One region of the Acidaminococcus timonensis genome, then DNA from elsewhere that is predicted to be linked to it. Evidence: riboswitches for the same ligand, from Rfam matches in the RefSeq annotation. Region 1 holds a riboswitch; each other region holds the start of a gene.
The links. A riboswitch is a leader RNA that binds a small molecule or an ion and turns the genes downstream of it on or off. The one in region 1 is predicted to bind S-adenosylmethionine.

Region 1 (10,667 bases):
CCCCTTCCGGCAGCCGTACTTCCCGATATCGTGGATGGCCGCCGCTCCGGCGATCAGGGCCACATCCACCGGAACGCCCCGTTCGTGCAGCTGCCGAGCCATGAACACTGCCACATAGGCCACCCCGCCAATATGGCCCAGGGTATTGAAGGGGGTCACTTCCGTCCCCAGGCGCATGAATTCATACAGATACCGGTCCCGGACCAGGGTGCAGAACCGCAGGTACTCCCGGGTATAATGTTCCTTCCGGATTTCCTTCACCGGCAGGAGGGCGATATTCCTCCGGGGATCAAAGACGCAGCGAAGCTTTTCATAATGGTACAGGCCCCGGAGGATCTGCAGCAGGATCCGCCGTCCGGTTCCATATCGGTCTGCCTCCGGGGATGGTTCCGGTTCCGTGGTTTCCGGGAAAAGGTTCCGCAGCAGAGCCTGATAGCAGTCCTTCAGCCAGCCCTGGGGCGGTTCATCGGCCAGGACCGGCAAAAATCCCCGGAGGATTTCCAGCACGGCGGCCCCGGGAAACCGGCCCTGGGGGTCGGCGGCGCTTTCCAGCAGGGCGCAGGCTTTCTCCATCTCCCAGTCCCTGAGTTGCTGGCGCATCTGCTCCGGAGCAAGGCCCAGGGACCTGCAGAAGGCCGGTGCCACCATGGCTTCCTGGATGCATTCCCACAAACGGATGGTATTTTCCATTTCTTTCATGAAAGTTCTCCTATAAAAAATACTATTCTGTCAATACTGGTTCTATTATACCATGGAAAAAGAAGTGTGGAAAAATCATGTGACCCCTTTTCATTGGCTGGTGGGGAGTGGTTGGAAAAATATTTTTTGCACGCAGGAGGTTTCACATAGAGGGGAAATCGTTTGTCCCATGCTGGACCTATCCACCATTGCGCAAATGCGCAACGGTCCCCCTTCCCTTCCAGGGAAGGACAAAGGATCCCCTCCTTTCAAAGAGGTTGGACTGACAGCTGCCCCAACTTTCGTCAATAAGGATATCCGCCCTTTTCAAGGGCGGGGAACTGACTGCACCCATCCTTCGTCAACAGGGATATCCGCCCTTTTCAAGGGCGGAGGACCGTTGCGCCCCGCGCAATGGTGGTGGGTTCGCTCTTCGCAGGGACGGCCCATGAGGGACGTGACCCGGGTCGCCCGGAGGGCCGCATAAAAAAGGAGGTGTGAAAAAATGCTTTTTCACACCCCGTCACTAGTCTCTAGTCACTAGCCGATGGAAGCTAGCTGACGCTAGCGAAATAAAGGCGCTGTGGATGATTTTTTCCCAGCCTCTCACTCACGGTTTCCCTGTCAGCAGCCGATCCAGCAGACTTCCCAGACTGCTATGCTTTGGCTGGGGCTGGGGCTGGGGTGCCGGAACGGTTTCCTGGGCTTCCTTCTGTTCGTTGGCTTTTCTCGTATTGGCATCCAGCTTTCCCACCTGTTTTTCCAGGCTGGCCAGGCTGTTTTTCAGGTTCGTATCGTCATAGCGGGTCCCCACGATATCCCGTTTCATGCTGCGAACTTCTTTTTCCAATAACAGCTGCTGGCTGTCCAGGCGCAGGTACAGGCCAACGGTACAGATGAGGTTCAGGCCCAGCAGCGCAATCAGGATTTTCTGGAATTTCGTCATGGCAGGGTACTCCTTCCCAAAAGCAAAATGGTGCAGATCCAAAAACCGGATTTGCACCATTGTAGCATATGGGGAGGAAAAGTCAATGGAATTCACCCTGCGAACTGGCTGTTGTACAGCTCTTTGTAGAACCCGCCCTGGGCCATCAGGCTTTCGTGGGTGCCCTGTTCGATGATCTTCCCGTCCTTCATCACCAGGATCCGGTCTGCGTTGCGGATGGTGGACAGCCGGTGGGCCACGATGAAGCTGGTACGCCCCTTCATCAGTTTGGCAAAGGCGTTCTGGATCTTCACTTCCGTCCGGGTATCGATGTTGGACGTGGCTTCGTCCAGGATCAGCATGGGCGGCAGGGCCAGCATCACCCGGGTGATGCACAGGAGCTGCTTCTGCCCGGCGCTCAGGCTGTCATCATTCACCACCGTATCCAGCCCTTTGGGCAGTTGTTGGATGAACGCCCAGCTGTGGGCCTCCCGGGCGGCCTGGATGATTTCCTGCTCCGTGGCCTCCGGCTTGCCGAATGCGATGTTCTCCCGCACAGTTCCCTGCTTCAGCCAGGTCTCCTGCAGCACCATGCCGTAGGTCCGGCGCAGGGAGTGCCGGTCCACCCTGGCCGTATCCTGGCCGTCGATGGCAATGGTCCCCTGATCCACATCGTAAAACCGCATGAGCAGGTTGATGAACGTGCTCTTGCCACAGCCGGTGGGCCCCACAATGGCCGTGGTCTGCCCCGGTTCCACCTGGAAGTTGAATCCTTCGATCAGGGGTTTCTTCTTGTCATAGGAAAACGCCACCTCCCGGATCTCCACACGGCCCGCCTTGAACTGCAGCTGCCGGTCCGGTTCCGGGCTCTGGGGGGTCTCTTCAATCAGGGCGAACACCCGGGCGGCGCAGGCCAGTGCGTTCTGCAGTTCGGTGACCACGGAGCTGATATCCGTAAAGGGCTTCATATACTGGTTGGCGTAGTACAACAGTACCGTAAGCCCGCCTACGGTAAGCCCGCCGCTGAGGATCCGCCAGCAGCCCACCAGGGCCACCAGGGCGTAGATCAGGTTGTTCACCGCCCGGGTGGAGGGGTTGGTCAGGCTGCTGTAGAACAGGGCCCCCTGGGTGGCCTCCTGCAGCTGCTCATTCAGCCCCTTGAAGTCGGCGGAGGCTTTTGCCTCGTGCCGGAAGGCCTTCACCACCTTCTCGCCGCCCACCATTTCGTTGATGAGGGCGGTCTGCCGGCCCCGGATGGCGGTCTGATCCCGGAACAGCTGGTAGGAGCGGCGGGCGATGAACCGGGCCACCACAAAACTCAGCGGGGTCAGCACCATGACCATGAGAGAAATTTCCCAGTGGGTGGCGAACATGAAGTACAGGGTCAAAACAATGGTGATGCCCCCGGAAAACAGCTGGGTGAAGCCCAGCAGCAGGCCGTCGGACAACTGGTCCACATCGGCGATCATCCGCTGCACCAGATCCCCGGAACTGTGGCTGTCCAGGTACGACAGGGGCAGTTGCTGCACCTGCCGGATGGCCCTGCTGCGGATATCCCGCACGGTCCGGTAGGCCAAAAGGTTGTTGATCCGGTTCATGGCCCAGGTGGCCAGGGCCGACAGCACCACCAGCAGGAGGATCAGGGAAGTGGTGCGCCCTACCTGGGCAAAGTCCACCTTTCCCGGGCCCAGGATGCCGTCGATGGCCCGGCCGAACAATACGGGCACATACAGCTGCAGGGCCACGGAAAGCCCGGCCAGGACGATGCTTTCAAGCAGGAGATGACGGTAAGCGTCGATGACCTGCCACACCTTTTTCAGGGTCGCCATACTGGATTCCTGTTTCACCGCCATCTCAGCCCACCTCCTTTCCGTTCTGCCTGTTCTTCCGCCGCTCTCCCGGATACTGGGAGTCGAAGATTTCCTGGTACACCGGGCAGGTTTCCAACAACTGGTCATGGGTGCCCTGTCCCACCAGCCTGCCGTCGTCCAGCACCAGGATGGTATCCGCATACCGCACGCTGCTGGTGCGCTGGGATACGATGAACACGGTCAGCTCCCCTTCCAGGGCCTTGATGGCCTGGCGCAGGTGGAGGTCCGTGGCAAAGTCCAGGGCACTGGCCGAATCATCCAGGATCAGGATGTCCGGCCGTTTCACCAGGGCCCGGGCAATGGTCAGCCGCTGTTTCTGTCCCCCGGACAGGTTCCGGCCCCCCTGTTCCACCAGGGCGTCCAGCTGTCCCTCCCTGCCCAGCACCACGTCTTTGGCCTGGGCCACTTCCAGGGCCTTCCACAGGTCCTGGTCCGTGGCATTTTCGTTCCCCCAGCGCAGGTTGTCCCGAATGGTCCCTTCGAAGAGCATGGCCTTCTGGGGCACCAGGGCGATGTGATCCAGCAGTTCTCCCTCTGGATACTCCCGCACATCCCGACCGAATACTTCGACCCGGCCCTTCGTCACATCGTAGAAGCGGGGGATCAGATCCACCAGGGTGGATTTTCCGCTGCCGGTGCCGCCGATGATCCCCACCGTGCTCCCCCGGGATGCGGAAAAATCAATATGGCTCAGGGCCGGAGCCCCATCGTCAGTATATTGGAACGTCACATTGCGGAAAACCACAGCCGGTGCCTCCACCCCTACCGGTTGAAGGGTACCGTCGGGGCGGGGGTAGGCCATGGTGCTGCGGATAGCCAGGATATCCCGGATCCGCCTTGCACAGGCAACGGATTTATTCATGGTCACAACCAGGCTGCCCAGTTTCACCAGTTCGATGATCATCTGGGCCATGTAGTTGTACAGAGCCACCACATCCCCCTGGGCCAGATAGCCCAGCTGGACCCGCAGGGCCCCCTGGCGGATCAATACCACCGTGGCCAGGTTCACCAGCAGGTACGTGGCGGGAGTCATCACCGCCGACCAGCGGCCCACCTGCAGATTCCTGCGGGTCACGGTCTCGTTCCGGTCATCGAATTCCTTTACTTCATCGGCTTCCCGGCAGAAGGCCCGGATCACCCGCACCCCGGTCAGGTTCTCCCGGGTGGTCTGGAGCAACTTGTCCAGGGCCCCCTGGACCCGGGTGAACAGCGGCACGCTGCGGACCATGATGCCCACCACCACGGCCAATAGCAGCGGGACCGCCACAACAAACACCAGGGCACTGGGCACGTCGATGGTGAAGGCCAGGAGCATGGCTCCGAACACGATGAACGGGCTCCGCAGAAGAAGCCGGAGCCCCATGTTCAGTCCGGTCTGCACCTGGTTGATGTCACTGGTCAGCCGGGTGATCAGGGTATCCGTCCCCAGGGTGTCCAGCTCTTTGTAGGAAAGGCCCTGCACATGGTCAAACAGGGCCTGGCGCAGTTTCGTGGTAAACCCCACACTGCCCCGGGCGGCAAAGTACTGGGCCGTAAAGGAAAAGCCCATGCCCAGGATCATCAGGGCGATCAGGGCTCCGAAACATTCCAGCAGGAACGTTTCATCCCCATTCCCCAGGCCCCGGTCGATCATGGCGGCGATCACCAGGGGCACCGCCAGGTCCATCAGGGCTTCCAGCAGTTTAAAAGCCGGTGCCAGCAGACAGTCCCGGGTATAGCCTTGAAAGTATGGAAGAAATGATTTCATCTGTTTCACCTCATGTCTTTTTCATACTCTTATGGTATCATAGATATTGCTATTTACTTGATATTGCTTTTATAACAAGTTATATAATTCTCATATAGGAGGCCCATCTATGAACCTGGAACAACTGAACTGCTTCATTGCTGTGGTGGAGGAAGGCTCCATCTCCGCCGGGGCCCGGCGCCTGAACCTGACCCAGCCCCCCGTTTCCCTGCAGCTGAAGAACCTGGAAAAGCGCTGTGGAGTACGTCTGCTGGAGCGCAGCATCGGCAGCCGCCGCATCCACCTGACGGAAGCCGGCAAGAGCCTGTACGACACTGCCAAACGGATGCAGGACCTGGCCCAGTCCGCCCGGCAGGATATGCTGAATTTCCGTCTGGGCAAAAAGGGCAGCCTGCACCTGGGCATGATCTCCTCCGGCACGGGCAACACATTTTTCAAGGGCCTTGCCTATTTCTTCCAGCAGAACCCGGATATCCCCATCCAGCTCCATGAGGGCAACACCTACCAGCTTCTGGACGCTCTCCATAAGGAAACCCTGGACCTGGCCGTGGTCCGTACCCCTTTCTCCCCCCAGGAGCTGGACGTCCAGGTTCTCTGCCGGGAAAACTTCGTGGCCACCGGTACCCCCAGCTGGTTCCCGGATCCTCTGCCGGAATCTCTGGCCCTGGATCAGCTTGTGGAAAAGCCCCTGCTGAGGTATCGGCGATGGGAAGCCATCCTCCGTCAGCTCTGCGAGAAACGGTCCCTTCCCCTGTTTTTCCGCTGCACCGCCGATGATGCCCGCAGCTGCCTCCAATGGGCCCAGGCCGGGCTGGGCATTGCCCTGATTCCGGAAAGTGTGCTCTCTCTCAGCCACGATCTGGTTGCCATCCCTCTGGCAGAAGAAACCCTTACCAGCCAGGTATGCCTGGTGCGCAAAAAAGGACGGCCCCTCCAGGAGGCCGCCCGTCGATTCTGGGACAATGCTCAGTAAGTCTGTAAAAACCGTTTGAAGAATTCCACACTGGGCCGCAGGGCATCCACCGGGATCTTTTCATCCACCTGGTGGGCTGCGCCCCAGCGGTCATCCCGCACATGGCCGGAAAACAGCAGGATGTTGTCCGTAATGTTCCGGTAGTAGTGGCTGTCCGTCCCTCCCAGCATCAGGAAGGGCACTGTCTGTACCCGGTTCCCGTACAGGTCGGCCAGCACTTTTTCCGCCACCTGTACCCCATACCCGTTGGGATCGGAAGCGGGCAGCGGATCCCGTCCGGACACGTGGCGGATGGCCACGCCCTCCGGCAGGAACTGTTTGAAATATTCCGTAACGCCTGCAATGGTATCTCCCTGCAGCACCCGGACACTCATCTGGGCGGTGGCCAGGCTGGGCAGCACGTTGGGCTGCTGGCTGGCACCGGCCATGGTGAAGGCGATGGTGGTGTGCAGCAGGGCATCCAGCCGGGGATCCTCCTGGGCCAGTGCGCACAGCTGTTCCCAGTGTCCTTCGGGATCGGCAAAGATTTCCCGTTCTTCCCCTGTTTTCAGAGGCGCTTCGCCGGCCAGCTGGGCTTTGGCCAGAGGGGTCAGGCGATAGGGGAAAGGATGGCCTTCGATGGCAACGATGGCTTTGGCCAGGGTGCCCAGGGCCGTACCTCTGCCCGGACGGCTGGAATGACCGCCTGCGGAACGGACGGAAATCTCAAAGTTCACCGGGGATTTTTCCGCCAGGCCGATGCGGGCTTCCAATTTTTCCCCTGCCGGGAACAGGCCGCCCCCTTCGTCCACCACGGTCCCCAGGTGCACCCCTTTGCGCTGCAGGTTCCCGGCCAGTTTTTCGGCCCCGTCCACATCGTTTTCCAGGTACACCTCTTCCGAGTAGCCCAGAGACAGGTACAGGTCGTAGCTGGGACGCCAGCCCTCAGCCAGCAGGGCTTCCACTGCCTCCAGTTCGCTGAGCAGCAGGTGCTTGCAGTCGGTGGTGCCCCGGCCGCAGATGCAGCCGTCTTTGATCTCACCCCCGAAGGGGTCGAAGGACCACTGGCTGCGGTCCCCGATTTCCACCACATCCTGATGGCTCATCAGGAGCAGGGGTTTCTTTTCACTGCTGGTCCCCTTCAGATGGAACTGCAGTCCGGCCTGCCCCACTTCCTCCAGTTCCATCTCCGAAAAGATGTGGGGATAGAATTCCCGGAAAGCCTGGTGCAGCCTGTCGAACTGTTTCCAGTCCACCTTGTCCACGTTGGCATTGCTCACGGTGGCGCACTGGATGAACCGCTGGAGATGGGCTGCGTATTTCTTGTCTTCTTCTGTCAGTGCCATGGCTCAGACCTTCTTCCTTACCAGGCCGGTTCCAGGCTGCCCTTGGCGTTCTTTTCGATCCAGTCCTTCACAGGCTGGCTCTGGAAGATCTTCACGAATTTCTGATAGGTGGGGTTGTCCTTGTCTTCTTCCCGGGCGGCGATGATGTTCACGTACGGGCTGGTGTTGTCTTCCTTGGCAATGGCCAGTTCCGGAGCCAGTTTGGCGCTGTTGGCATAGCCAGCGTTGATGACGGAGGCCGTGGTATCATCCAGGCTGCGGGGCAGCTGCGCCGCTTCCAGTTCCAGGATCTGCAGGTGTTTCGGGTTTTCGGTGATGTCATTCACGGTCAGTTCCGTGGCTTTCACATCCGGGTTCACTTTCAGCAGGCCCAGTTTGCTCAGCATCAGGATGGCCCGGCCACCGTTGGAAGGATCATTGGGGATGGCGATCTTGGCACCGTCCGGGATGTCCTTGATGTCCTTGATCTTGGTGGAATACAGTTTCAGAGGGGCCAGATAGGTCTTGCCGATGCTCACCAGTTTGGTCCCGTTCTTTTTGTTGAAGGCCAGCAGGAAGGGTTCATGCTGGAAGGAGTTCAGGTCGATATCCTTCTGGGCCAGGGCCTGGTCCGGGGTCACATAGTCGCTGAAGGTCTTGATTTCCACCGTCAGCCCCTGTTTGGCGGCTTCCTTTTTCACCACTTCCATGACTTCTTCCGAATACCCCGGGGTAATGCCCACGGTGATGGACTTCTTCTCCGCAGGCGCTGCTGCCTTCTTGTCGCTGCTGCCGCAGCCGGCGGTAAGGCCGGCCAGTGCCAGTACGGCTACCGCACCGGCGATCCATTTTTTCAATTTCATTGTTCATCTCTCCTTTGTTTTCCTTCAGGGAGTGCAGACCAAAAGAAAAGCGCCACCTGCTTTCCGCAGATGGCGCTTTTTGATGACTGGGCTCGCATTCATCTGCCAGGAAACCGGTTCCCGTTGGAATTGGCACCTTCCCGTCAAAGGGGGTTGCCGCAGCGTCATAGGGCCAAATCCCTCAGCTGCTCTCGATGAAGGTTATTCTGTTATGGTCACATTGTATAGTAGGTTGGTAGGATTGTCAAGGACTTTTTGTAACCGATATGAAAACAGTTTGGATGGGAACCTTTTCCGGCCCTCAGTAGGCCGGTGTCCATTTGGCGGACCGGACCAGAGCCCGGGGATTGGATTGCCTAACTTCAGGTTATATCCTGAGAAAGCGGGAGGATCCCTGGCCTGGGGAAAAGGAGGCGATGTGTGCACAGCCCTCTTTTCTCATATCCTCCGGCACCGGTGCCTGGAGGAACAGTTCTTTTCCAGTCCGGGGATGGCAGAATCGGACGGTCCAGGCGTGGAGGGCCTGGCGCCGCAGGGTGGGGTGCATGTTCCCATACAGGGGATCCCCCAGAAGGGGATGCCCTTCGTGGGCGAAATGGACCCGGATCTGGTGGGTGCGGCCGGTGAGGAGATGGATCCGGAGCACCGTCCGTCCCTCCCCCTCTGCCAGAATTTCATAGTCCGTCACCGCAGGCCGACCGTCGGGACGCACGGTCCACCGGTCCACCCCTTCTCCCACCCGTCCCACAGGATGAACGATCCGGCCCCGGGGATGTTCCAGATGGCCTTCACAGATGGCCAGATATTCCCGGTAAATCTGGCTGTGGCTCCTGGTCAGGGCATGTTTGGCAAAGGCAGATTTGGCCACCAGCAGGATGCCGGTGGTGTCCCGATCCAGCCGGTACAGAGGATGGATGCCGCAGGCCTGTCCCGTCCTGTGGAAATAGCCTCCCACCGCCTGGACCAGGGTATCCCGGGCCCCGGACCAGGTGGGATGGATCAGCATGCCCGCCGGTTTGTCCACAGCCAGCAGATCTTCGTCCTCATACAAAATGGAAAGGGGCAGATGGACCGGTATCACTGCTGCCTTTTCTTCCCAGCGGAGGACCAGACGATCTCCCGCTTCCAGCCTGTGTGAGGGGTTCCTGACCAGGGATCCGTTCACGGTGATTGTGCCGTTCCATTTGATCCTCCTCCACAGCTTTTCCGAAAGGTGCAGCGGTCCTCGGGCTGCCTGGCGCACACAGCACCCGGCATGATCCCGGTCCACCTGGTAACGCAGTTCCATAGATTCCTCCTTTGCAACAGAGGACGGCTGCCCATGGCCCGCAGCAGCTCCTCTTTTCCTCCATATTTTTCCAACGATCTCCTTGCAGAGCTCCACAAGGAAAAAGACCGCCCGCAGGCGGTCTTTCCGAAATCGGTTACATCTTCTGATGGGCGCGGCGGGCGATTACGTCCAGCTGCTGTTCCCGGGTCAGGTCGATGAATTTCACCGCATACCCGGATACCCGGATGGTGAAGTTGGCGTATTCCGGTTTTTCCGGATGTTCCATGCAGTCGATCAGCTTGTCCACCCCGAACACATTCACGTTCAGGTGGTGGGCCCCCTGGTCGAAGTAGCCGTCCATCACACGGACCAGCGTTGCCTTCTGTTCCTCTTCGTTGTGGCCCAGGGTTTCCGGAGCGATGGTCTGGGTGTTGGAAATGCCGTCCAGTGCGTATTCGTAGGGCAGCTTGGCCACAGAGTTCAGAGAAGCCAGCAGGCCGTTCTGTTCAGCGCCGTACGCAGGGTTGGCACCCGGAGCAAAGGGGGTGTAGGCTTTGCGTCCGTCAGGCAGGGCGCCGGTGGCACCGCCGTACACCACGTTGGAGGTAATGGTCAGGATGGAAGTGGTGGGTTCAGAGTTCCGGTAGGTATGATGTTTCCGCAGTTTGGTCATGAAGGTCTTCAGCAGCCATACGGCGATTTCATCGGCCCGGGGATCATCGTTGCCGTATTTGGGGAAGTCCCCTTCCACCTTGTAGTCCACCACCAGACCGGAGTCATCGCGGACGGTGGAAACCTTGGCGTATTTGATGGCGCACAGGGAGTCCACCACATGGGAGAACCCGGCAATGCCCGTTGCGAAGGTCCGGCGCACATCGGTATCGATCAGAGCCATTTCAGCCGCTTCGTAGTAGTACTTGTCATGCATGTACTGGATCAGGTTCAGGATGTTCACGTACAGTCCGGCCAGCCAGTCCATCATCAGGTCGAATTTGTGCATCACTTCGCCGTAGTCCAGCACGTCGGAGGTGATGGG
Region 2 (10,667 bases), on a different contig from region 1:
GGATGCAATGGGGCGTCAGGATCAGCAGCCGATCCGCCGGTACCCTGATGTGCTGACGACGCACCAGATGGTTGCTCACTTCGATGAAGGACTGCTCCACCCGTCGTTTGGACACACCCATGAGCTTGCCCAGAGAAACGGCGATGGGATACAGCAGATTGATCACATGCCAGGCCCAGAAATAGAAGAAACGCATGGTGGGAAATCCCAGGATGGCCAGGACAATGCCCACCACCCCGGTCACCAGGGCCAGGCTCAGCAGGAAGGCAGCCCATCCCACCACATGGGGCAGCCAGGGATGGATCTGGCTGAGGCCCGGCACCATGATTTCCCACAGCCCGTAGGCCGCTCCGGCAGCCACCAGGGCCGCCAGGGAAACCAGGGCGATGAAAAGCCGTTTTTTCGGCTGAAATCCCCTGTTCATGGTTTACTCCAGTCTGTCCCCTACTTTTACATGCTTGCCGTTTACAAAAGAAGCGGCCGGCATCCGTTTCTTGCCCTCAGGCTGACATTCCACCACTTCCAGGCTGCCGCTGCCACAGGCGATGATAAGCCCGTGGGCATCAGCCCGGAGCACTTCTCCCGGTGTTCCCTGGGTAGCGTTCGCCTTCGCCACCCGGCTCTTCCACAGCTTCAGCCGTTTACCATCAGGCAGCAGGGTGAAGGAACCCGGCCAGGGATCGAAGGCCCGGATCTGGTTGTGAAGCTCCGTTGCCGGCTTCGTCCAGTCCAGTTTCTCCATGTCCCGGGTGATCAGAGAGGCATAGGTAGCCTCTGCTTCCGGCTGGGGAACCGGTTCGATGGTCCCGTCCACGATTTTGGGAATGGTTTCCAGCAGCAGGTGTGCGCCCTTTTCCTTCAGGATATCGTGGAGTTCTCCCTGGCACATTTCCGGCCCGATGGGGACTGCCACTTTGCTGAGCATGGCGCCGGTGTCCATGCCCACATCCATCTGCATGATGGTGACACCCGCTTCCTTTTCGCCTTTCAGGATGGCATAGTGGATGGGGGCCGCTCCCCGATACCGGGGCAGCAGAGAAGCATGGACGTTGATGCAGCCATATTTGGGCAGGTCCAGCAGGCTCTTGGGAAGGAACTGCCCGAAAGCTGCCACTACAATCAGCTCGGGTTGGATTTTCTCCATCTCCGCCTGGAATTCCGGGGTCTTCACCCGCTGGGGCTGCAGCACGGGCAGATCCCGGCTGAGGGCGTATTCCTTTACCGCACTCATCTGTACCTTGTGGCCCCGGCCTTTGGGACGATCGGGCTGGGTCACCACCGCAGCGATTTCATATTGTCCGGATTCCACCAGCGCTTTCAGGCTGGCCGCAGCGAATTCCGGCGTTCCCATGAATACGATTCTCATCTTTCTTCTTCCTTTGGTTTGGCAGTGAGGCTGATGGCCTTGTCGATGAACAGGATCCCCTCCAGGTGATCACATTCATGCTGCAGGGCCCGGGCCAGCAGACCATCGGCGGTCAGCTTGTAGTGGTCGCCTTTTTTGTCCTGGAAATGGACGGTGATCTGGGCGGCCCGCTTCACTTCCCCTTCGTAATCAGGGACACTGAGGCAACCCTCGGAATCCACGGCTTCGCCCACCGGGTCCGTGAGCACCGGGTTCACGAATTCCCGGATCCCGGCACCATCGCCGGCATCGATGACCACCAGCCGCTGGCTCAGCCCGATCTGGGGTGCCGCCAGGCCGCAGCCGTTGGCGGCATACATGGTTTCCGCCATGTCTTTCAATAATTTACCTAATTTTTTATCGAAACGTTTGACCGGAGCAGCCTTTTCCCGCAGGATGGGGGCTCCCACTTTCACAATGTCATAGATTGCCATGATACATCGACTCCTATCGCAATTTTACCCTTTATTATAAGGCCAATGGCCGTCTGTTGTCCACTGTTGCCCCTTTTCTCCTTTTTCTTTTTTGTTGTCATACAAACGAAATCATTTCCTGCTCCATCCTATACGAAAGGCAACAGGTGAAGAAGCCATGGACGGCTGCCCGGCAGGTGCCATTGAAAAAGTGGAAGACTGCGTTGGTGGGTAGCGGGTGACCGACAGAAAAAGAGAGTCGTGGAATTTTTCCACGGCTCTCTTTTTATACCACACTCATAGGGTCCACATCGAACAGTACGTTGGGCAGCGCCCGGAAGTCGGACTGGCGCAGCCAGTCCTTCACCGGCTTCAGCTGAGGGCTCTTTAAGAGCACGTTGATCCGGTAGATCTGGTTCACCCTTGCCACGATGGCCGGGAAAGGGCCCAGGATCTCCAGAGGCTGCTTCGTTTCCAGCTGCCAGGCCTCCAGGGCATTCACCAGCTTCTGGGCTGTAGCCAGGGCTTCCTCCTGATTCTTGTGCAACACGGTGACCTTCAGCATCCGGGTAAAGGGCGGATACCCCAGCTCCTTCCGCTGGGCCAGCTCCAGTTTGGCGAAGCCTTCGTAATCCTGTCTGGCTGCCAGCTGCAGGATGGGATTTTCCGCATCGTAGGCCTGGAAGATCACATGGCCCGGCTTATCCCCCCGTCCGGCCCGGCCTGCGGCCTGGGTCAGCAGGGCAAAGCACCGCTCGCCGCTGCGGAAGTCCGGCAGGTTCAGCTGGGAATCAGCGCTCAAGATCCCCACCAATGTCACATTGGGGATATCGTGCCCTTTGGCCACCATCTGGGTGCCCAGGAGCACATTGTAGGCCCCGCTGCGAAATTCCGACAGGATCCGCTCGTGGGCGAACTTCCGGCTGGTGGAGTCCTGGTCCATGCGCAGAGGCTTCACGCCGGGGCACAGGCTCTGGATCTCCATTTCCGCCTTTTCCGTACCCGTTCCGAAGAACTTGATCCGCTTGCTGCCGCAATGAGGGCAGATCGTGGGCACCGGTTCCGTATGGCCGCAATAGTGACATTCCAGCAGCTGTTCCCGGGCATGGTACACCAGGGACACGGCACAGTTGGGGCAGCTGATGGATTCTCCGCAGTCCCGGCACATGACAAAGGTGGAATAGCCCCGCCGGTTCAGCAGGATGATGGCCTGCTCCCCGTGCTGCACCGTTTCCTCCAGCCGGCTGCGCAGAGCTTCCGACAGTACGGTTCGGTTGCCCTTCTGCAGCTCCTCCCGCATGTCCACGATGGACACCTGGGGCAGATGGGCCCCTTCCCGGGCCCGATGCTTCAGGTACAGGTGGGTATAAACCCCTGTTTCTGCCAGATAGTAGGATTCCAGGTCCGGGGTGGCCGAACCCAGCACCACCGGCAGTTTCCGGTAGTGGGCCCGGTACTGGGCCACCAGCCGGGCGTGATAGCTGGGGCGTTCCTCCTGTTTGTAGCTTCCCTCATGTTCTTCGTCCAGGATGATCAGAGAGAGATTGGAAAAGGGACAGAACACGGCCGAACGGACCCCAATCAGTACCCGTGCCTGGCCGGAACGCATTTTCTGCCACACATCCGCCCGCTCGCTGGCGGACAACCGGCTGTGGGCCACAGCCACAGCGCCCCCGAACCAGGCCTTGAACCGTTTCACGGTTTGTCCGGTCAGGGCGATTTCCGGCACCAGGACCAGCACCTGGCCTCCGTCCGCCAGAGCCCGTTCCGTCAGCCGCAGATAGACTTCCGTCTTGCCGCTGCCGGTGATGCCCTGGAGCAGGAAAGTACGAGGTTCATGTTCCTTCCGGGCCCCATCCACTGCCTGAATAGCTGCCTTCTGTTCCTCCGTCAGCTCCAGGGTCTCCTTCCGGGCCTCCAGTTTTTCGTAGCTGTCCCGCAGTACCCGGTGCCGGCCTTCCAGCAGCCAGCCCCGCAGCACCATGGTCCGCAGCACCTCTGTAGAGATACCATGCCGGGTCATTTCCGGTCCGCTGACCACATTCCCGGACGACAAAAGGTCCAGGGCAGCCTGCTGGCTTTTGCCCCGGACCTTTCCATCCTGATATGCCGCCAATCCTTCCGGTGTGGCCTGGAACGTCCGTTCCGACTTCTGCCGCAGCTTGTATTTCACATCGTAAGAAAGTACCACCGCCTGCCGGGTGATGAGGCCCTTCAGGGCAGTTTCTCCTCCAGGCAGTTTCCGGATGGCCTTCCGGGGCAGCGGCCCTTTCCGGCACAGGAAGTCATACAGTTCCTGTTCCCGGGGCGGAAGCGGTTTCGTCCAGTCCGGCACCGGTACATAATTCCCGGTAGCGGCCAGGCTTTTCTTGCCGGGGATGAACAGCCGCAGGGCCTCGGCCAGGCTGCAGAGATAATACTGGCTCAGCCAATAGGCCGTGGCCAGCATTTCGCTGTCGAACCAGGGCTCCGTACCCACCACGTCCGCAATGTCCTTCAGCTCCCGGGAAAGATCCGGTGCCTTGTCCTCCTCGACGATGAACCCTTCCACCAGCTGCGTTCCGAAAGGCACCACCACCCGCCAGCCCTGAGCCAGGAAATCCAGGCTCTCGGGCACATGGTAGGTGAACTGCCGGAACAGGTTCTTCACCGGCAGGTTGATGGCAACCTTGGCGTATTCCATATTATTGCAGTGCCTTTTTCAGTGCATCCACTTTATCCAGCCGTTCCCAGGGCAGATCCACATCCGTCCGGCCGAAATGGCCGTAGGCTGCCGTCTGCTTGTAGATGGGTCGCCGCAGATCCAGGCTCTTGATGATGCCTGCCGGGGTCAGGGAGAAGTTCTTTTCGATCAGTTTCACGATTTCTTCTTCAGGAATGGCATTGGTCCCATAGGTGTTCACGCTGATGGAAACCGGCCGTGCCACACCGATGGCATACGCCAGCTGGATTTCGCATTTCCGGGCCAGGCCGGCTGCCACCACGTTCTTGGCTACATAACGGGCTGCATAGGCCGCACTCCGGTCCACCTTGGTGGGATCCTTTCCGGAGAAAGCGCCACCCCCATGACGGGCCATGCCGCCATAGGTATCCACGATGATTTTCCGCCCGGTCAGACCGGAATCCCCCTGAGGACCGCCGATGACGAACCGGCCGGTGGGATTGATGTGGTAGATGGTGTCTTCGTCCAGCAGGTCAGCCGGGACCACCGGTTTGATTACGTATTCCAGGATGTCCCTGCGCAGTTGTTCCATGGAAATTTCCGGAGCATGCTGGGCGGAGACCACAATGGTATTCACGCGGACAGGTTTGTCGTCTTCATATTCCACAGAAACCTGGGTCTTGCCATCAGGACGCAGGTAGGGCAGGATGCCCTCCTTGCGGACCTGGGCCAGCCGGCGGGCCAGCTTGTGAGCCAAAGAGATGGGCAGGGGCATGTATTCCGGGGTTTCGTCAGTGGCGTATCCGAACATCATACCCTGGTCGCCGGCGCCGATCTTTTCATCGTCGGTATGGTCACCGGCCTTGGCTTCGTCCGATTCATCCACCCCCTGGGCAATATCCGGAGACTGTTCATCGATGGAAATCAGGACTCCGCAGGTGGCCCCGTCAAAGCCGTATTTGGCACGGTCATAACCAATATCGATCACCGTCTGCCGGGCAATCTTGGCGATGTCCACGTAGCAGCTGGTGGAAATTTCCCCTACAATATGGATCTGGCCTGTCGCCACCAGGGTTTCACAAGCCACTCGTGCATCCGGGTCTTTTTCCAAGATGGCATCCAGCACCGCATCAGAAATCTGATCGGCAATCTTGTCAGGATGCCCTTCCGTCACAGATTCAGACGTAAAGACTTTTCTCATAGTTTCCTCCTTGCAAAAAAAATACTCTCAAAACATGAGAGTACATATGGGACTCTCATCTCACAATCGAATAACGCATTGCAGGACTTAGCACCGTTGACCCAAAGGCCATGGTTGCTGTGGCTTCAAAGGGCCATTCCCTCCACCACTCTTGATGAGCTATATGTAATTGTGATGGTGTAATTATATCAGATACAGTATAATTGTCAAGAGTGGCCCCCCTTAATAATGGACCACGTCTTTCTCTCTCCTGATTTTGGCAATGATGGGTTTGGCCGCTTCACTGCGCAGGAATTCCCAGGTGGTGGGAGGCACCTGCTGCTGCACCAGGTCCCAGTTGTCCTCCTGGATGGCCTTGCGCACGGTGGAAGCACTGACCACCTGGCCGTCTTCTTCCCGGCGGGGCACCACGATGCACTGGATGCCGTCCTCGGGCAGCTTCTGCTGCATCACCTGGTTGTACAGACCGGTAACCACGCTGGTGGGTTCCTCTCCCACATACCGGGCAGTGATACCCAGCTTGTGGGCGATTTTCGTAAAGATGGCCAGATCCAGGTTGGCATGGCTGGTGATAACCGCTTCCGCATCCTTCTGGAAATAGCTGGGGAACGTGGCCTGGCTGATGATGTACGGACCGCTGTCGTGATACCGCAGGTTCTTCAGGTGCGCCGTACCGGCTTTGATCAGCTGCCTGCGCACAGTATAAGGGAACAGGCTGGCGTCTTCGCTGACCATGAACAGATGCACCACATCATTTTCCGCCGCCGCTTTTTCCACCAGGTACTGGTGTCCCAGGGTAAAGGGGTTGGCATTCATGACGATGGCACCCACTTTGGGTGCGTCCACCTTTGTCTGGGCCAGCTGGTCCAGGTAGCTGGAGAAACCGTCCTTCCGATTTTCCATGAACACAATCTGGTCCTGGATGCGGGCGATTTCGTAGAAGCCCAGATCGCCGAAGAACTTGGCCGAATTGCATTTGGTGTACAGGAACAGGTGCAGGTTGCCCCGTTCGTACTGGTACTGCACCAGGTGGGACACGATCTCATTCATGAGCCCCTCGCCCTGGTGGTGGTGATCCACGGCCATGCAGCGCAGGGTGTTGCCGAAGCAGCTGCCCGTGGCGATGGCGTGGTAGTCGTTGTCGAACATCACGCAGGTATAATCCAGGTTGGCATCCCGCCGGATCCCCTCCTGCTGCAGCAGGGCGTCCACCTGGGCATTGGTCCGGGCGTCCGAGGGATAGACCTGGGAAATGAAGTAATCAGACATGGTTATCTCCTTATGCTTTCAAAATTGTTCCCATTATAACATAAAAAAAATGGGTTGTCCTTTGTGGGAACAACCCATTTTATGTCAGGTCTCAATGATGGCAGCCGTGATGGCCGCAGCCGCCTTCGCCGTGGTCGTGGTGCTCATGATGGGCGCACTGGATGTCTTCCTGGTAGGCCAGCTTGTCGGCCAGGAAATCGGCCACCGCCTGGTCTGCCTGACCGCTGCAGCCGCCGTAGAAACGGATACCCTGGGCGTTCAGGGCCTGCTGGGCCCCGCCGCCGATGCCGCCGCAAATCAGGGTTTCCACCCCCAGATCCTTCAGCACACCGGCCAGGGCGCCGTGCCCCTGCCCGTTGGTGCTTTCCACCCTAGCTTCCTTCACCTGGCCGTCTTCCACCTCATAGACCTTGAAATTCTCCGTCCTGCCGAAATGCTGGAAAATCTCGCCGTTTTCCGCATCATAGGTCACTGCAATTTTCATATCCTGTTCCTCCTTCGGAAAATCTGGAAGACCGCCCACCCGGCGGACCGACTGCAGGATGAACTGGCAGCAGCCCCATTCCGGGTCCCGGGCGAACTCCACGCTGCCTTCCTCGATCCGCAGGTCTTTCCCGTAGATCAGGACCTCTGCCAGCTTTTTCCGAGCCCGGTTGAGGATGTTTTGAAATGTGGAGCGGGCCACATCCAGGCGTTTCGCTGCCTCCCCCTGCTCCAGCCCCACATAGTCGCAGAGCCGCACGGCCTCGAATTCATCCAGGGTCAATACCACGTCGCCCCTGGAAGGGTTGGCCCCCACAAAATAGAAACTCCCTGGTTGCTGGTACACCCGCCGTTTCCGAACCGGTCTGGGCAATCTTCTCACCTCGCCTTTTATTATCGGCATATGCCATTAATTCATATTGTATCCGAAAAAGAGGAAAAGTCAAGGGACTATGAGATTTGTGAGTACCTGGTACAGATGAACAAAAAATATCAGGCCAGGTAAGCCCGTCCCTGGCCTGTGAGCTGACTTCCTTCACCAGCCACTATTTCCTAAAGGACGGCAATCAGCTTCTCCACATCCTCTTCCCGGGTGGCCCAGCTGGTGCAGATGCGCATGAGAACCCTTCCGTCGGGCCACTCTGTGCCGAACCCCAGCACCACTTTTTCGGCCAGTTCGTCGGCCTTCTTTTTGTCCAGCAGCAGGAACAGCTGGTTGGTGGGTGCCGGATAAGGCAGTTCATACCCTTTTTCCAGCAGGGCACGGCGGATCTTCCGGGCCATCTGGATGCCATGCCGGCCCAGTCCTTCATACAGTCCGTCCGTAAACAGGGTCTCAAACTGGAGACCGCTGATCCGTCCCTTGGCCAGAAGGGCACCATGCTGCTTCACCATGGTGAAGAAATGGGGCACGAATCCGGGTTTGGGGAATACCACAGCTTCACCGAACAAAGCCCCGCATTTGGTCCCGCCGATGTAAAACACATCGCACAGACGAGCCAGATCGGGCAGGGTCACGTCGTTTTCCGGTGTGCCCAGAGCGTAGGCCAGCCGGGCCCCATCCACGAACAGGGGAAGCTTGTACGCCGTACATACGGCCCTGATAGCTTCCAGCTCGGCCAGTGTGTACAGGGTCCCCATTTCCGTGGGCTGGGACAGGTACACCATACCGGGCATCACCATATGTTCCCGGTTGGCGTCGTCCCAGTAGTTCTTCACGAAGGCCTCCAGGGCTTTCGCCGTCAGCCTGCCATCTTCCTCCGGCACGGCCAGCACCTTGTGGCCGCCGTATTCGATGGCTCCGGCTTCATGAACATTCACATGGCCGGTGGCCGCTGCTACTACGCCCTGATAGGGCCGCAGCACCGTATCGATGACCGTGGCATTGGTCTGGGTACCCCCCACCAGGAAATGGATTTCTGCTTCAGGAGCCTGGCAGGCTTCCCGGATCCTGCTGCGGGCACTTTCTGAATAACCATCTTCCCCGTAGCCAGCCGTTTGCTCCCAGTTGGTTTCCTGGAGCCGAGCCAGGATTTCGGGGGCCGCTCCCTCCTGATAATCACTGGCGAACTGGATCTTTTTGGTTTCCACAATCGTTCCTCCTTATTTTCTCTTCAGATAAAATCGTATGCAGTGAAAGTCACAATCCCAGCGGTTCGTTCACCAGGATCACATGGGCACGGTCCGGATTCCGGGAAAAACGGGTGATCAGGATCTGGCAGCAGCGGGTATCGATGGCTTTGCAGTGGGAACACAGGCCGGTGACCGTGCAGGGTGTCTTCACCTTGTATTTGATGGCCACCACGGACGCCACCCTGTTTTCCGCCCGGTCCAGAGCCGCCTCCAGGCCTTTACACACCTTGTCCAGGCTGATCAGATACAGTACGTGTTTCGGTCCGTAGGCCATGGCCGAAACCCGATTGCCATTGCCGTCGATGTTAACCATCACCCCGTCGTCGGTCATGGCATTGCAGCTGGTCAGGTACCAGTCCGCCGTATAGGCTTTGTGATGGGCCTCCTCCCGGTCAGCATACTCCTCCCGATCGATGAAAGTGTAGTTTCCCTGTTTCAGGGCTTCCACCAGGCCGCTTTCCCGTACGGAAGTGCTGCCGCCCATGGTCACCACACTGCCTTCCGGAATCAGACGCAAAGCCTGCTGCACCCCGTCAGCCACCGTTTCCGCATAATAGGCATGCATATTCCGGGATTCCAATCCTCGGATCACCTTCCGGGCCAACACGGCATTCCGTTTTTTCTGTGCCTCTTCCAACCCGATCCCCTCCTGATTCATGATGACTGTATTATACCATACAAAAAAAGGTGCCGCCGCAGCGACACCTTTTGATTCCCTGGGAGCAGAAAGGCTCCGGGATTATTTTGCAAAGTAACGAGCCAGCAGGCCATCGAATACACGGCCATGACGAGCTTCATCTTTAGCCATTTCATGAACGGTATCATGGATGGCATCGTAGCCCAGTTGTTTGGCCAGAGTTGCGATTTCTTTCTTGCCGGCGCAGGCACCCTGTTCAGCAGCAGCCCGCATTTCCAGGTTCTTCTTGGTGCTGTCAGTTACCACTTCGCCCAGCAGTTCGGCGAATTTGGCAGCATGTTCAGCTTCTTCGAAAGCGATCCGTTTGTAGGCTTCAGCCACTTCCGGATACCCTTCCCGGTCAGCTACACGGCTCATAGCCAGGTACATACCCACTTCGGAGCATTCACCGGTGAAGTGTTGACGCAGGCCTTCCAGGACTCTTTCATCTACGCCTTTGGCAACGCCTACAACGTGTTCATCAGCGTATTCTTTCACGCCTTCCTTCAGTTCATCGAATTTGTCTTTCGGTGCACCGCATTGAGGGCATTTTTCCGGGGCTTCTTCCCCTTCATAGACATAACCGCAAACTCTGCAAATGAATTTTTTCATGATATTTCCTCCCCTTGAAACTTGCAAATCCAGCGATATTTCTTTGGATTTGATACTTGTTGATATTTATTATTTCTTACAGTTGTTATTATATCAGAGTCTGGAAATAATGCAAGTACTTTTCCGGGATTTTTTCAAAAAAAATCGGGAAAGGGACTTTGGCCTTTACAGTCCCTTTCCCAATAACTCCGCCAGCTTTTTTTTCAGCAAAGCCCGCCGTTTCCCTTCCTCCGGTTCCTCCCGCTGCAGCACTTTACGGAACTGCCCCATGGCCTCGTTGAGGGTCCCCAGATTCTCCGGCATCACCTGCTGCA
Region 3 (10,667 bases), 150 kb from region 1:
GGCAGGTCCACGGTCTTTACGATCAAAAACTTCACTTTCGTCTCTTCGTTGGTAATGACCAGCTTCCGGGAATCCTCCACCACGTTTTCCGCAGCGTAGCCCACTTTGGCCAGGAGCTCCACGCTTTTTGCAAACAGTTTCCCTTTGGGCAGGGCAATCGTTAAATAATCCATTGTATCGTCTCTCCTATCCTACATAGGCTACGGCTTCGCACCGATTGGCCGCACAGGCCTTGGCCGCTTCTTCCGGGGTCATGGCATTGGTCCCCACTTTCACGTTCTTGCCGCCGTTTCTCAGTTCCATGGCCTTCTGGATGGCCTTGGCCTGGCACCCGGGAGCCCATGCCACGTAGATATCCCACTTGGAATCCATGTTCAGCCGGCCGTCCCGCCGCAGGGACAGGATGATCCGGTCGATGCCCATGGCAAAGCCCGTGGCCGGTTCCGGATCCCCGAAGGCTTCCATCATATGGTCATACCGGCCGCCGCCGCAGATGTTGAACCCGATCTGGGGCGCATAGGCCTCGAACACCATGCCGGTGTAGTAATCGAAATTGCGGATCAGGGACAGGTCGAAGGACAGATACGGAGCCACGCCATAGCTTTCCGCCAGCTTGTAGATGGCCTTCAGGTTCTTCAGGGCATCCAGGCTCTTGGGGTTCGTCACCCGGGCTTCCAGGCTGTCCAGCAGGTCCCGGCCGCCCTGCAGGTACAGCAGGTCGCGGAACATGTCCTTCAGCGGTTTGGGGATGAACCGTTCCGCCGCTTCCTCCAGGCCCACCGCATTGTGGGAGAGGATCATGCTCTTCACGAAATCCGCCTGCTTCTTCGTCAGCTTGGCGTCTTCCATCAGGCCGGCCAAAAAGCCGCTGTGGCCGATGCTGATCAAAAAGTCCTGCAGGCCCGCTGCCTTCAGGCTTTCCACAGCCAGGGCCAGCACTTCCGCGTCCGCCATGGGAGCTTCGGCCCCGATGAGTTCGATGCCCGCCTGGGAGAATTCGCACTGGCGGCCCGCCTGGGTCTGTTCGTGCCGGAACACGTTGGCGATGTAGAACAGTCGTTTCACGCCCTTGTCGTTCTTCAGCCGGGTAGCCACCATCCGGGCCAGGGGCGTGGTCATTTCGCTGCGCAGCATCAGGGTCCGGTTGTTCCGGTCCATGAACCGCATGCTTTCTTCATTGATGCCGGCGCCGCTCAGGGCAAAGGTATCCGCGTATTCAAAGGTGGGGGTAACGGCTTCATCATAGCCCCAGCTCAGGAAATTGTTGGCGATCTTGTCTTCGATCTCCCGTTTGGCCCGGGCCTCTCCCGGCAGGATATCTCTCGTCCCGTAAGGGATCCGCAGTACAGTACTCATTTGGTTTCTTCTCCTTTATTGGTCAGTTCCGGGATCAGGGTCCGATAGCCCCCTGCCCCGTAATTCAAACAGCGATTCACCCGGGATACCGTGGTGCTGCTGGCGCCCGTATCCTTGACGATCCTGGCATAATTTTCGCCCCGGTGAAGACGCACCGCCACTTCCAGGCGCTGGCTCAGCGCCTTCAGTTCGTTGGGGGTGCAGATGTCTTCCAGGAAAGCCAGAGCCCCAGCTTCATCCTTCAGCAGGGTGAAAGCATTGGCCAGTTGTTTCAGTTCCCGTTGGTTTAGTCCGGCTACCATGATCGAAGCCCCTTTCTCCTAGATGGATTGCAATCGGCTCTGCAGCCGTTTGCTTTAGCTGTTTATTACTTTACTACGATGAAGAAGTAAAAGCAAGTAGTTTTTGTGAATTTGTGAAAATTGTTTTAGGTTTCCCTGTTATCGTAAGGCTCTACTAAAAACCCCCTACCCGCAAGCGGGCCCTTTCCCCCTTTCAGGGGGACACGGACTGGGAGACACAATATCTTTTGTCCTTCCCTGGAAGGGAAGGGGACCGTGCGCATGCACGGTGGATGGGTCCAGCCCTACACTTTCGGCTTCGTCGTACGATCGACTGCACACCCCACCACCCGTTCAAAAAGTTCCCCCTGTTATCATGAGGCTCTACTAAAAACCCCCTACCCGCAAGCGGGTCCTTTCCCCCTTTCAGGGGGACACGGACTGGAAGACTCCTGTTCATCGTCTCCGTCGCGGGGGACACAAGTCTTTGTCCTTCCCTGGAAGGGAAGGGGGACCGTGCGCATGCACGGTGGATAGGTCCAGCACTACACTCTCGCCTTCGTCGTCCAGACGACTGCAGCACACCCCCACCACCCGTTCAAATAGTTCCCCCTGTTATCGTAAGGCTCTACTAAAACCCCCTACCCGCCAAAGGCGGGCCCCTTCCCCCTTTCAGGGGGACACAATATTTTGTCCTTCCCTGAAAGGGAAGGGGGACCGTGCGCATGCACGGTGGATGGGTCCAGTCTACACTCTCGCCTTCGTCGTACAACCGACTGCAGCACCCCCCATCACCCGTTCAAAAAGTTCCCCCTGTTATCGTAAGACTCTACTAAAAACCCCCTACCCGCCAAAGGCGGGCCCTTTCCCCCTTTCAGGGGGACACAACGTTCCATTCCTATTCGTCGTCTCCGTCGCAGGGGACACAACGTTCTTTGTCCTTCCCTGGAAGGGAAGGGGGACCAGCCGTATGGCTGGTGGATAGGTCCAGCCCTGCACTCTCGCCTTCGTCGTCCAGACGACTGAACTCCCCCCAACTCACCGGGCCACAAGGTGGCGCTTGACAAACTGTACTTTATACAGTATCATTTGAGATACACGGAATTCATCCAGAGTAACGGAGGGACTGGCCCTATGAAGTTACGGCAACCATCTGGAAAGCGCTCCTTTCCACGAACGGTGCTAAGTCCATCAGGCATTGCCTGAAAGATGAAGATGAGTGAGCAAATCTGATTCCTCTTCATTCGCTGAAGAGGAATTTTTTATTTTCCACGGAGGTGTCCACCCCATGATCCAATTGGAGCACATTGAAAAAATCTATCACACCGCCTCAGGCGATCTCCATGCCCTGAAAGACATCAACCTGACCATCAACGAAGGTGAGATCTTCGGCATCATCGGCCTGTCCGGTGCCGGCAAATCCACCCTGGTGCGCTGCATCAACATGCTGGAACGGCCCACCAGTGGCAAGGTCTTCGTAGACGGCCAGGAAATGACTGCCCTCAGCGAAGAACAGCTGCGCAAAGCCCGGCAGAACATCGGCATGATCTTCCAGCACTTCAACCTGCTGGCCAGCCGCACCGTCTACGGCAACATCGCCTTCCCCCTGGAAATCCAGGGCCTGGACAAGGCTTCCATTAAAAAGAAGGTAGATCCCCTGCTGGATCTGGTGGGCCTGGCCGACCGGGCCGACCACTACCCCAGTCAGCTGTCCGGCGGGCAGAAACAGCGGGTGGGCATCGCCCGGGCCCTGGCCAGCGACCCCAAAGTGCTGCTGTGCGACGAAGCCACTTCCGCCCTGGATCCCCAGACCACAGAATCCATCCTGAACCTGCTCCGTGACATCAACAAACGGCTGCACATCACCATCGTCATGATCACCCACCAGATGAACGTAGTGAAAGAGATCTGCGACCGGGTGGCCGTCATCGAAAACGGCCAGATCATCGAACAGGGCACCATGGTGGACCTTTTCACCAATCCCCAGAAGACCACCACCAAGGAATTCGTGGCCAGCATCCAACACAACGACCTGCCCGATTTCGTCAAGAAACTGGATCTGCACAAAGAGTACAAGAGCGGCGACAAGGCCCTGGTCAGCCTGAGCTTCATCGGCGACAGCGCCGGCGAGCCCGTGGTGGCCGTACTGATCAAGAAGTACGACACGAATGTGAATATCCTGACCGCCAACATCGAAAACCTGCAGGATACCCCCTTCGGCACCCTGCTCATCGAACTGGAAGGTGACGAGGGCCATCTGAAACAGGCCCTGGATTACCTGCATTCTAGAAAAGTCAAAGACGAGGTGATTGGTTATGTCTCCTAATATGATTCATCTGCTGGTGAAAGCCCTGGGCGAAACCCTGTACATGGTGGCCCTGTCCGCCGCCATCGCCACAATCTGCGGCATCCCCCTGGGCGTGATCCTGACCATTACCGGCAAGGGCCACATCAAAGAAAACCCTGCCCTGCACAAAACCCTGGGCTCCATCGTGAACGCCCTCCGGTCCATCCCCTTCATCATCCTGATGGTGGCCATCATCCCCCTGACCCGCCTCATCGTGGGCAGCTCCATCGGGACCACCGCCGCCATCGTACCCCTGACCATTTCCTGCACCCCGTTCATTTCCCGGATCATCGAATCCTCTCTGTTGGAAGTGGACCCCGGCGTCATCGAAGCCGCCCAGAGCATGGGAGCCAGCCCCATGCAGATCATCTGGAAAGTGTTGCTGCCCGAAGCCATGCACAGCATCGTCCTGGGCATCACCCTGGCCGTGATCAGCCTGATCGGTTCCAGCGCCATGGCCGGTGCCCTGGGCGGCGGCGGCCTGGGAGATCTGGCCATCCGCTACGGATACCAGCGGTTCCAGGCTGACACCATGATTGCCACCGTCATCGTGCTGATTGCCCTGGTGCAGGTGGTACAGAGCATCGGGAACAAGATTTCCAGCAAATTGAATAAGACGAAGATCAAATAAAAACTGGGCGCCTCGATGGTGCCCAGTTTTTTATATTTCTTTCATTATGCAGGATTGCCAGTGCCTGATCCAGGTGCTTGATGATTTCCGCTTCAGGATAAGCTCCCCTGTGAAGGACCTTCTGGGTTCCAGACACGATATATAATAAAGTTTATATAATGATTCATATGGCATGATCCTGTCACCTCAAAATCTGTAAAAATTGCGGCCTAAAAAAATGTTGACCTCAAAAATCACCATTTTTGAGGTTTGGAATCGACTTTATATTTCCATTATAAAGTGCAATACTCTGCTTCAGGATAAAATCCGCCCGACGAGGGCGGACTTTTTTGAATGGAATGGCGTTCGGCCGCACTCTGTAAGCATTACGATCGTACAAAAGGCGTTCGAGGGGGCGGGCTCATCGAATTAGGGGCGATTCGGTGAACCGCCCGCTGTCGCGGTCTGATACCTGGGAACGGACTCCCCTTACGGGTAGGCCCTACGGAAGAACGCCAACATATCCGTTTCTGCGTAGGGATGGCCCATAAGGGACATCCGAGCCCAGGTCGCCCAGCGGGCCATACATTCAAACAAATTTGCCCCTGGGCAAATTTGTTCCTTTGGCTGCAGACTAGTGACTAGAGACTAGTGACTGCCCATTTGCTATAATGAATCCCGGGAGGACACGCTCATGAAAATTCTTGTAACCGGTGGTGCCGGGTTCATCGGCTCCAATTTTATCTTTTATGTGCTGAAGCAGCACCCTGAGGCTAACATCATCTGCCTGGACAAACTGACCTATGCCGGGAACCTTGCTACCCTGGCGCCCATCATGGACCACTCCCATTTCCAGTTCCGCAAGCTGGATATCTGTGACCGCAAGGCTGTATACGCTCTCTTCGAAGAACGACACCCCGATATCGTGGTCAACTTTGCGGCCGAATCCCATGTGGACCGATCCATTTTGGATCCTGCAATTTTCCTGGAAACGAACATCCTCGGGACTTCCGTTCTCATGGACGCCTGCCGGAAATATGGCATCCAGCGCTTCCAGCAGGTTTCTACAGATGAAGTCTACGGGGACCTGCCCCTGGACCGTCCAGATCTGCTCTTTACAGAGACTTCACCCCTCAATCCTTCCAGCCCCTACAGCAGCTCCAAGGCCGGAGCCGATCTGCTGGCGCTGGCCTACCACCGGACCTATGGGCTGCCGGTGACCATCAGCCGGTGCAGCAACAACTATGGTCCCTACCAGTTCCCGGAAAAACTGATTCCCCTGATGATCATCAACGCCCTGCAGGACAAACCCCTGCCGGTATACGGGGATGGGCAAAACATCCGGGACTGGTTATATGTGGAAGACCATTGCCGTGCCATCGACCTGATCCTGCAAAAAGGACGGCCAGGAGAAATCTATAACGTAGGCGGCCACAACGAAATGCAGAACCTCCACATCGTAAAACTAATCTGTAAGGAACTGGGCAAGCCGGAAAGCCTGGTTACCTATGTGAAGGACCGGAAAGGCCATGACAGACGATACGCCATCGACCCGACAAAAATCCATAATGAGCTTGGCTGGCTTCCAGAAACGAAATTTGCGGACGGAATCAAGAAAACCATCAAATGGTATCTGGAGAATCGGGAATGGTGGGAAGAGATCTTGGCTAAGAAGTCAGAGCGCCCCTGACGGGGCTGAAAGATGTCAGATGTCAGCTTGATTGGCAATCAGAAATAGAATCGTAGACCGCCGTGGTGCTGCGCGCGCCAAAAAAGCCAGACGGCACAAAATGACAAAAGGATCGAAACGCAACGCCCCCGCCCGCGATGATCCGCTCTTTACAAGGGTGGTAGTAAATCTGCCTTATGTGGCCGGAATACTCATTCCTATGTGAATGTCAACCAAAAAGTGAGCCACTTGCTCACGAATTTTTGAGCCACTCATGCTCATGAAAAAGTGAGCCACCTGCTCACGAATTTTTGAGCCACTTAAGCATTCGTCATCTTCTGTTTGCTGCTGTGCAAACGGTAAGACTGTCCATTCATATTTAAAACACTGGAGTGGTAGGTGAGCCGGTCGACCAATGCGGCAACCAGCGTCTCGCTGGCAAACATCTCCGTCCATTTGGAAAACTCCAGGTTTGTCGTAATCACTGTACTGGCTCTTTCACTCCTTTCGGCAATCACTTTGAACAACATTTCAGATTCTTCCTGGTTGAATCTTGCATAACTTAATTCATCTATGAGCAGCAGGTCTGCTCCGCTCAAAGTTTTTTCCATCTTGCGCAACTGGTAATCATCATGGGCTTCACATAGCTCAGTTGCCAGCGTTGTGGCATTGCAGAAAATGACCTTCCAGCCCAGCAGACAGGCTTTCACTCCAAGGGCTGTCATCAGATGTGTTTTCCCCGTCCCCGGATTACCGATCATCACCAGGTTCTCATGCCTCTTTATGAAATCGCAGCTTGCCAGCTGCTTCACATATTCAGGCCGAACATGTTCCAGCCTTGTGAGATCAAACTCTTCCAGGGTCTTGAGCATGGGAAAGTGCGCTCTCTTCAGCCTGCGTTGCTGCTGTTTTTCCTGACGGGATGCATATTCCCGCTTCATCAACCCGAGCACGAATTCTTCCAGGCTTTGTCCGGGGCGGAATTTTTCCGCTGGTTCACCGACGTCTTTGAAAGTGGGAAGTTTAAGCTGTTTCGCATAGAAACGGAGTGCTTCCTTTACACCTGCGTCCTGCACATAGTGCCTCCTTCCTGTAAAAGCTGGTCATACATTGAAAGATCTGTCTGCTGCACTTTTACCGGGTCGGTAAGGATATGCGCTTTCCTGTCGGAAACCATAAATTGCTCTTTGTGCTCCCAAAAAGCGTTCTCTCCGTCGGCAGCACATAGCCGCAGAATCTCAACCAGCTGTTCGCTGCTGAATGCATTGGTCTCCAGGAACTGTAGCAGGGCAGCACTGAGGTTCTGCCGTACCGGTTTTGCTTCCAGGATGCTGCGCGGCTTGTATTCCAGCAACGGCAGATAATGCGCAAGTTTCAGAATCTGCTGGTTTTGCCCATAGTTTCTGGCGTGTTCAGCAATCAGTTCCCCCTTGGCAAAGATCCGAATCTGTTCAGCATAGGCTCGCACCGTGACCTCCTGTCCCACATATTTCACGGGCACAGAATAATCGTTAGCGACGAATCGGACAACAGAAAAGGGTGTTACTCGGCAGACTGCTGCTCTGCTTGCATCAAAAGGGCTGCCCGGCAGTGGGCAGAGACGTTTCTGGTCTTCCAGGAGCAGATCCTTTACAGGGTTCTCCCGTCCAGGGATTTTATGCGTATTCGCATACACCTTGCATTTATCCAGCAGGAGTCTGTTCAATTCGTCCAGCGCATCTACTCTGGGTACAGGGACAAAGACATTCCGGCGGACCCAGCCTACGAGATTCTCCACCAGTCCTTTTTCATTTCCACTCCGGACATTGCAGAAAACGGTATGGAAGCAATAATGGGCTGCAAATGCTTCATACTTTTCCTGGGCAATGGCTTCTTTGCCACCTTTTTCCTTAACGGCTACCCGGTCATTGTCAAAAATGACCTTAGCAGGGACGCCCCCAAAGAATTCCAGAGCTTTTCTCAATGCTTCAAGTAAAGCTTCCGTATTCTTCCTGCGGAAACAGACCACGAAAGGAGCACAGCTGTAGCAAAGGCGGGCACAAAAGAAATTGACTTTAGTACGCACTCCTTTGAGGTAAACCACAGCTTCACCCCAATCAATCTGCATCGCATCACCTGGAAGGTGAGCCAAAGGGACGAAGGCTTCCTGAAGATTGCCACGTAACAGATGAACGCAGCGCCGGACTGTGCTTGCACCTCCTGTAAATCCAGTTTCTTCTACCAGGCGGTCATAAATCCGCTTGGCTGTGTGGTGCTGCTTCTTATTGGGTTCTTTCGCATCTTCATCCAGACAGCTCTGGATGAATCGAGTCACCTCCTCTGTAATCACTGCAGATGTCCGATGATATTCGCAGCGGATGCCCGGGAGTGCATTTCCTTTGCAATACTTGGCCACAGTATTACGGGAGATATGCATTTCTCTGGCAATCTGGCGGATAGATTTTCCATCGCGAATGTACATCTGGCGAATTTGACCATAATCTTTCATAGTGATGACCATCCTAACATCAATCCCCTTAGAATCAAATTACTGACTCTAGTATAGGGGAACTTGTTTCAGAGTGGCTCACTTTTTCATGAGCATTTAGATCTTAAATGGCTCACTTTTATATTAGCATTCACATTCCTAATTGTAATTTTCTTTTTTCTTGCCACCGAACGTTGCGCAGAGCGCAGTTCGTAAATGGTTAGCTTTCCCTCTTCATAAAATTCATCCATCATTTTCTCACATTCAACCAGTGCTTGTGGGTTATCAGGATACTGGTTCAACATTTCATAAATCATATCCACTTCTTTTTGATGGGTATGAATTGTTTTTGCCTTCATCTCAACGCTTGGTCTATCTATTGAATATGGATTCTGCATTTCTATTAGCTCAATATTTTTTTGAATAAACTTCTGAATGATCTGTAATTCTTTAATCAACCTTTTATTATTTTTCTTTCTCAATTCATCGTTTGTATCCTCCCATAGTTGTTTTAATATTTTAACCAACCGTTCATTCGTTAAAGTAAACCCGCTGATTACTCTCCAATTCTCAAGTTCCAATGGTGCCAGAGAATGAATAAACTCCCAACGTCCGATGCAATCAATATATTCATATAGAAAATGATAATACTCTTGTTTCTGGTTTAGGTTTCCAATAAGCTTCCCTTGATTAAAAAAATCCATTGCAGAAATAAGCAAGGTATCTTTACTCTTTATGTCTACAAATGAAAGCATCTTAACAAAATCCACATCAACAACAATCTCTTTTTGGATTCTCTTGTAAAACTGAAAAAAGTCTGGCCATTTTTCTTGATAACCACAAACATACATTCCTTGTGCCAGCGACACAAAATAATTGATTCCAAAATAGAAAATACCATTATTGTTTTTATATATTTTTTCATTCAGTGACTGATTTTGCAATCTTCCCCATGCTGTCAGTTGCATTTCTTCGTTTCCAGCCTCAAGTACTTCATTCACAAATCGCTTCATGAACAGTTGCTGATCGCTGTACTCTGATTCTCCGTTCATGAGTAAGTTCCAAATAATGCGATTGATTCGTTCCCTCTTCTCCTGATTCTGCAGATGCTGCGTATAATCTAATTTTGATGGTTCTGTACTTTTTTTCTCATTTTCTATTTTTTTGACGTAATCATATCCTTCATATCCAAGAAAGCAGAATAAATAATACGAATCATGATTTTGCCCATTCTTCATTAATTCTTTAAATGTAGCTTTCGGATTTTTGCTGTTTAAAACATGAGAATAAAATTCAAACAGGGTCTTATCATCACCTTTATTTTTAAACAGATAAACTTCTTCCAACGACTTTCCAGGCTTTAATTTTTCAAACATGTTATGATGGAAAAATTTCAAATAGAGAACTTTCAAAATGATTCTCTTTGCTTCCTCAGACAGCCCTTCCTTTTTAGATAAATATAACTTGGACTCTATTAAATAATTCCGAACCCTTCGTACAGAAAAATTACCAGCTTTTATCTTTTCCAGCTCTATTTCTTCATAGCTTTGCTGCAATGCAAGAAAAAGAGGACCATAACTACTAAGTAATGCTGCTTTTCGATAATCTTCAATCTCCCATCTCTTCAAATCCGTATATTCTGCTTTTTCGGTCTCATCCCATAAATAGCAAATCAGTTTTCTGTAAGGGATATCACTTATATTCACTTCAAAAGGAAGATACTTTTCTCTGAACTGAAAATCAATTCCTTGTCCATTCAACACAGATGCATCATATTCCAATATAAATTTTGCCTTGTTACTGCATAATCTTTCTGCAATGGCAAACAATCTTTTCACATATTCAGAGTCATGTACCCGCTCAATATCTTCAAAAACAATCAGAACCGGCTTTTCCAATTGGAGCAGGTCCTCTCTGAGTCCTACAATAGTAGAAGA

Region 2: it holds a riboswitch for S-adenosylmethionine, as region 1 does, so the genes downstream of both, metK (methionine adenosyltransferase) here and BQ5462_RS05835 (MetQ/NlpA family ABC transporter substrate-binding protein) in region 1, are expected to answer to the same signal.
Region 3: it holds a riboswitch for S-adenosylmethionine, as region 1 does, so the genes downstream of both, BQ5462_RS06495 (methionine ABC transporter ATP-binding protein) here and BQ5462_RS05835 (MetQ/NlpA family ABC transporter substrate-binding protein) in region 1, are expected to answer to the same signal.

Annotation. Positions count from the first base shown of each region.
Region 1 is NZ_FNWH01000006.1:411,778-422,444, reverse strand. It holds gene BQ5462_RS05865 (phosphohydrolase) at 1-699, opposite strand, end outside; gene BQ5462_RS05860 (hypothetical protein) at 1,289-1,624, opposite strand; gene BQ5462_RS05855 (ABC transporter ATP-binding protein) at 1,717-3,456, opposite strand; gene BQ5462_RS05850 (ABC transporter ATP-binding protein) at 3,458-5,221, opposite strand; gene BQ5462_RS05845 (LysR family transcriptional regulator) at 5,331-6,194, shown strand; gene BQ5462_RS05840 (M20/M25/M40 family metallo-hydrolase) at 6,188-7,519, opposite strand; gene BQ5462_RS05835 (MetQ/NlpA family ABC transporter substrate-binding protein) at 7,537-8,361, opposite strand; SAM riboswitch class I at 8,457-8,562, opposite strand; gene BQ5462_RS05830 (RluA family pseudouridine synthase) at 8,729-9,649, opposite strand; gene pflB (formate C-acetyltransferase) at 9,786-10,667, opposite strand, start outside.
Region 2 is NZ_FNWH01000004.1:14,706-25,372, forward strand. It holds gene BQ5462_RS00405 (DUF116 domain-containing protein) at 1-424, opposite strand, end outside; gene fmt (methionyl-tRNA formyltransferase) at 428-1,366, opposite strand; gene def (peptide deformylase) at 1,363-1,839, opposite strand; gene priA (primosomal protein N') at 2,105-4,501, opposite strand; gene metK (methionine adenosyltransferase) at 4,503-5,681, opposite strand; SAM riboswitch class I at 5,734-5,842, opposite strand; gene citC ([citrate (pro-3S)-lyase] ligase) at 5,904-6,950, opposite strand; gene BQ5462_RS00435 (NifB/NifX family molybdenum-iron cluster-binding protein) at 7,042-7,815, opposite strand; gene BQ5462_RS00440 (threonine aldolase family protein) at 7,986-9,023, opposite strand; gene BQ5462_RS00445 (lactate utilization protein) at 9,073-9,702, opposite strand; gene BQ5462_RS00450 (ferritin family protein) at 9,805-10,353, opposite strand; gene BQ5462_RS00455 (precorrin-2 dehydrogenase/sirohydrochlorin ferrochelatase family protein) at 10,519-10,667, opposite strand, start outside.
Region 3 is NZ_FNWH01000006.1:556,792-567,458, reverse strand. It holds gene hisG (ATP phosphoribosyltransferase) at 1-173, opposite strand, end outside; gene hisZ (ATP phosphoribosyltransferase regulatory subunit) at 187-1,356, opposite strand; gene BQ5462_RS06500 (YerC/YecD family TrpR-related protein) at 1,353-1,658, opposite strand; SAM riboswitch class I at 2,740-2,853, shown strand; gene BQ5462_RS06495 (methionine ABC transporter ATP-binding protein) at 2,926-3,963, shown strand; gene BQ5462_RS06490 (methionine ABC transporter permease) at 3,953-4,615, shown strand; gene rfbB (dTDP-glucose 4,6-dehydratase) at 5,289-6,284, shown strand; gene istB (IS21-like element helper ATPase IstB) at 6,584-7,339, opposite strand; gene istA (IS21 family transposase) at 7,321-8,763, opposite strand; gene BQ5462_RS06470 (P-loop NTPase fold protein) at 8,838-10,667, opposite strand, start outside.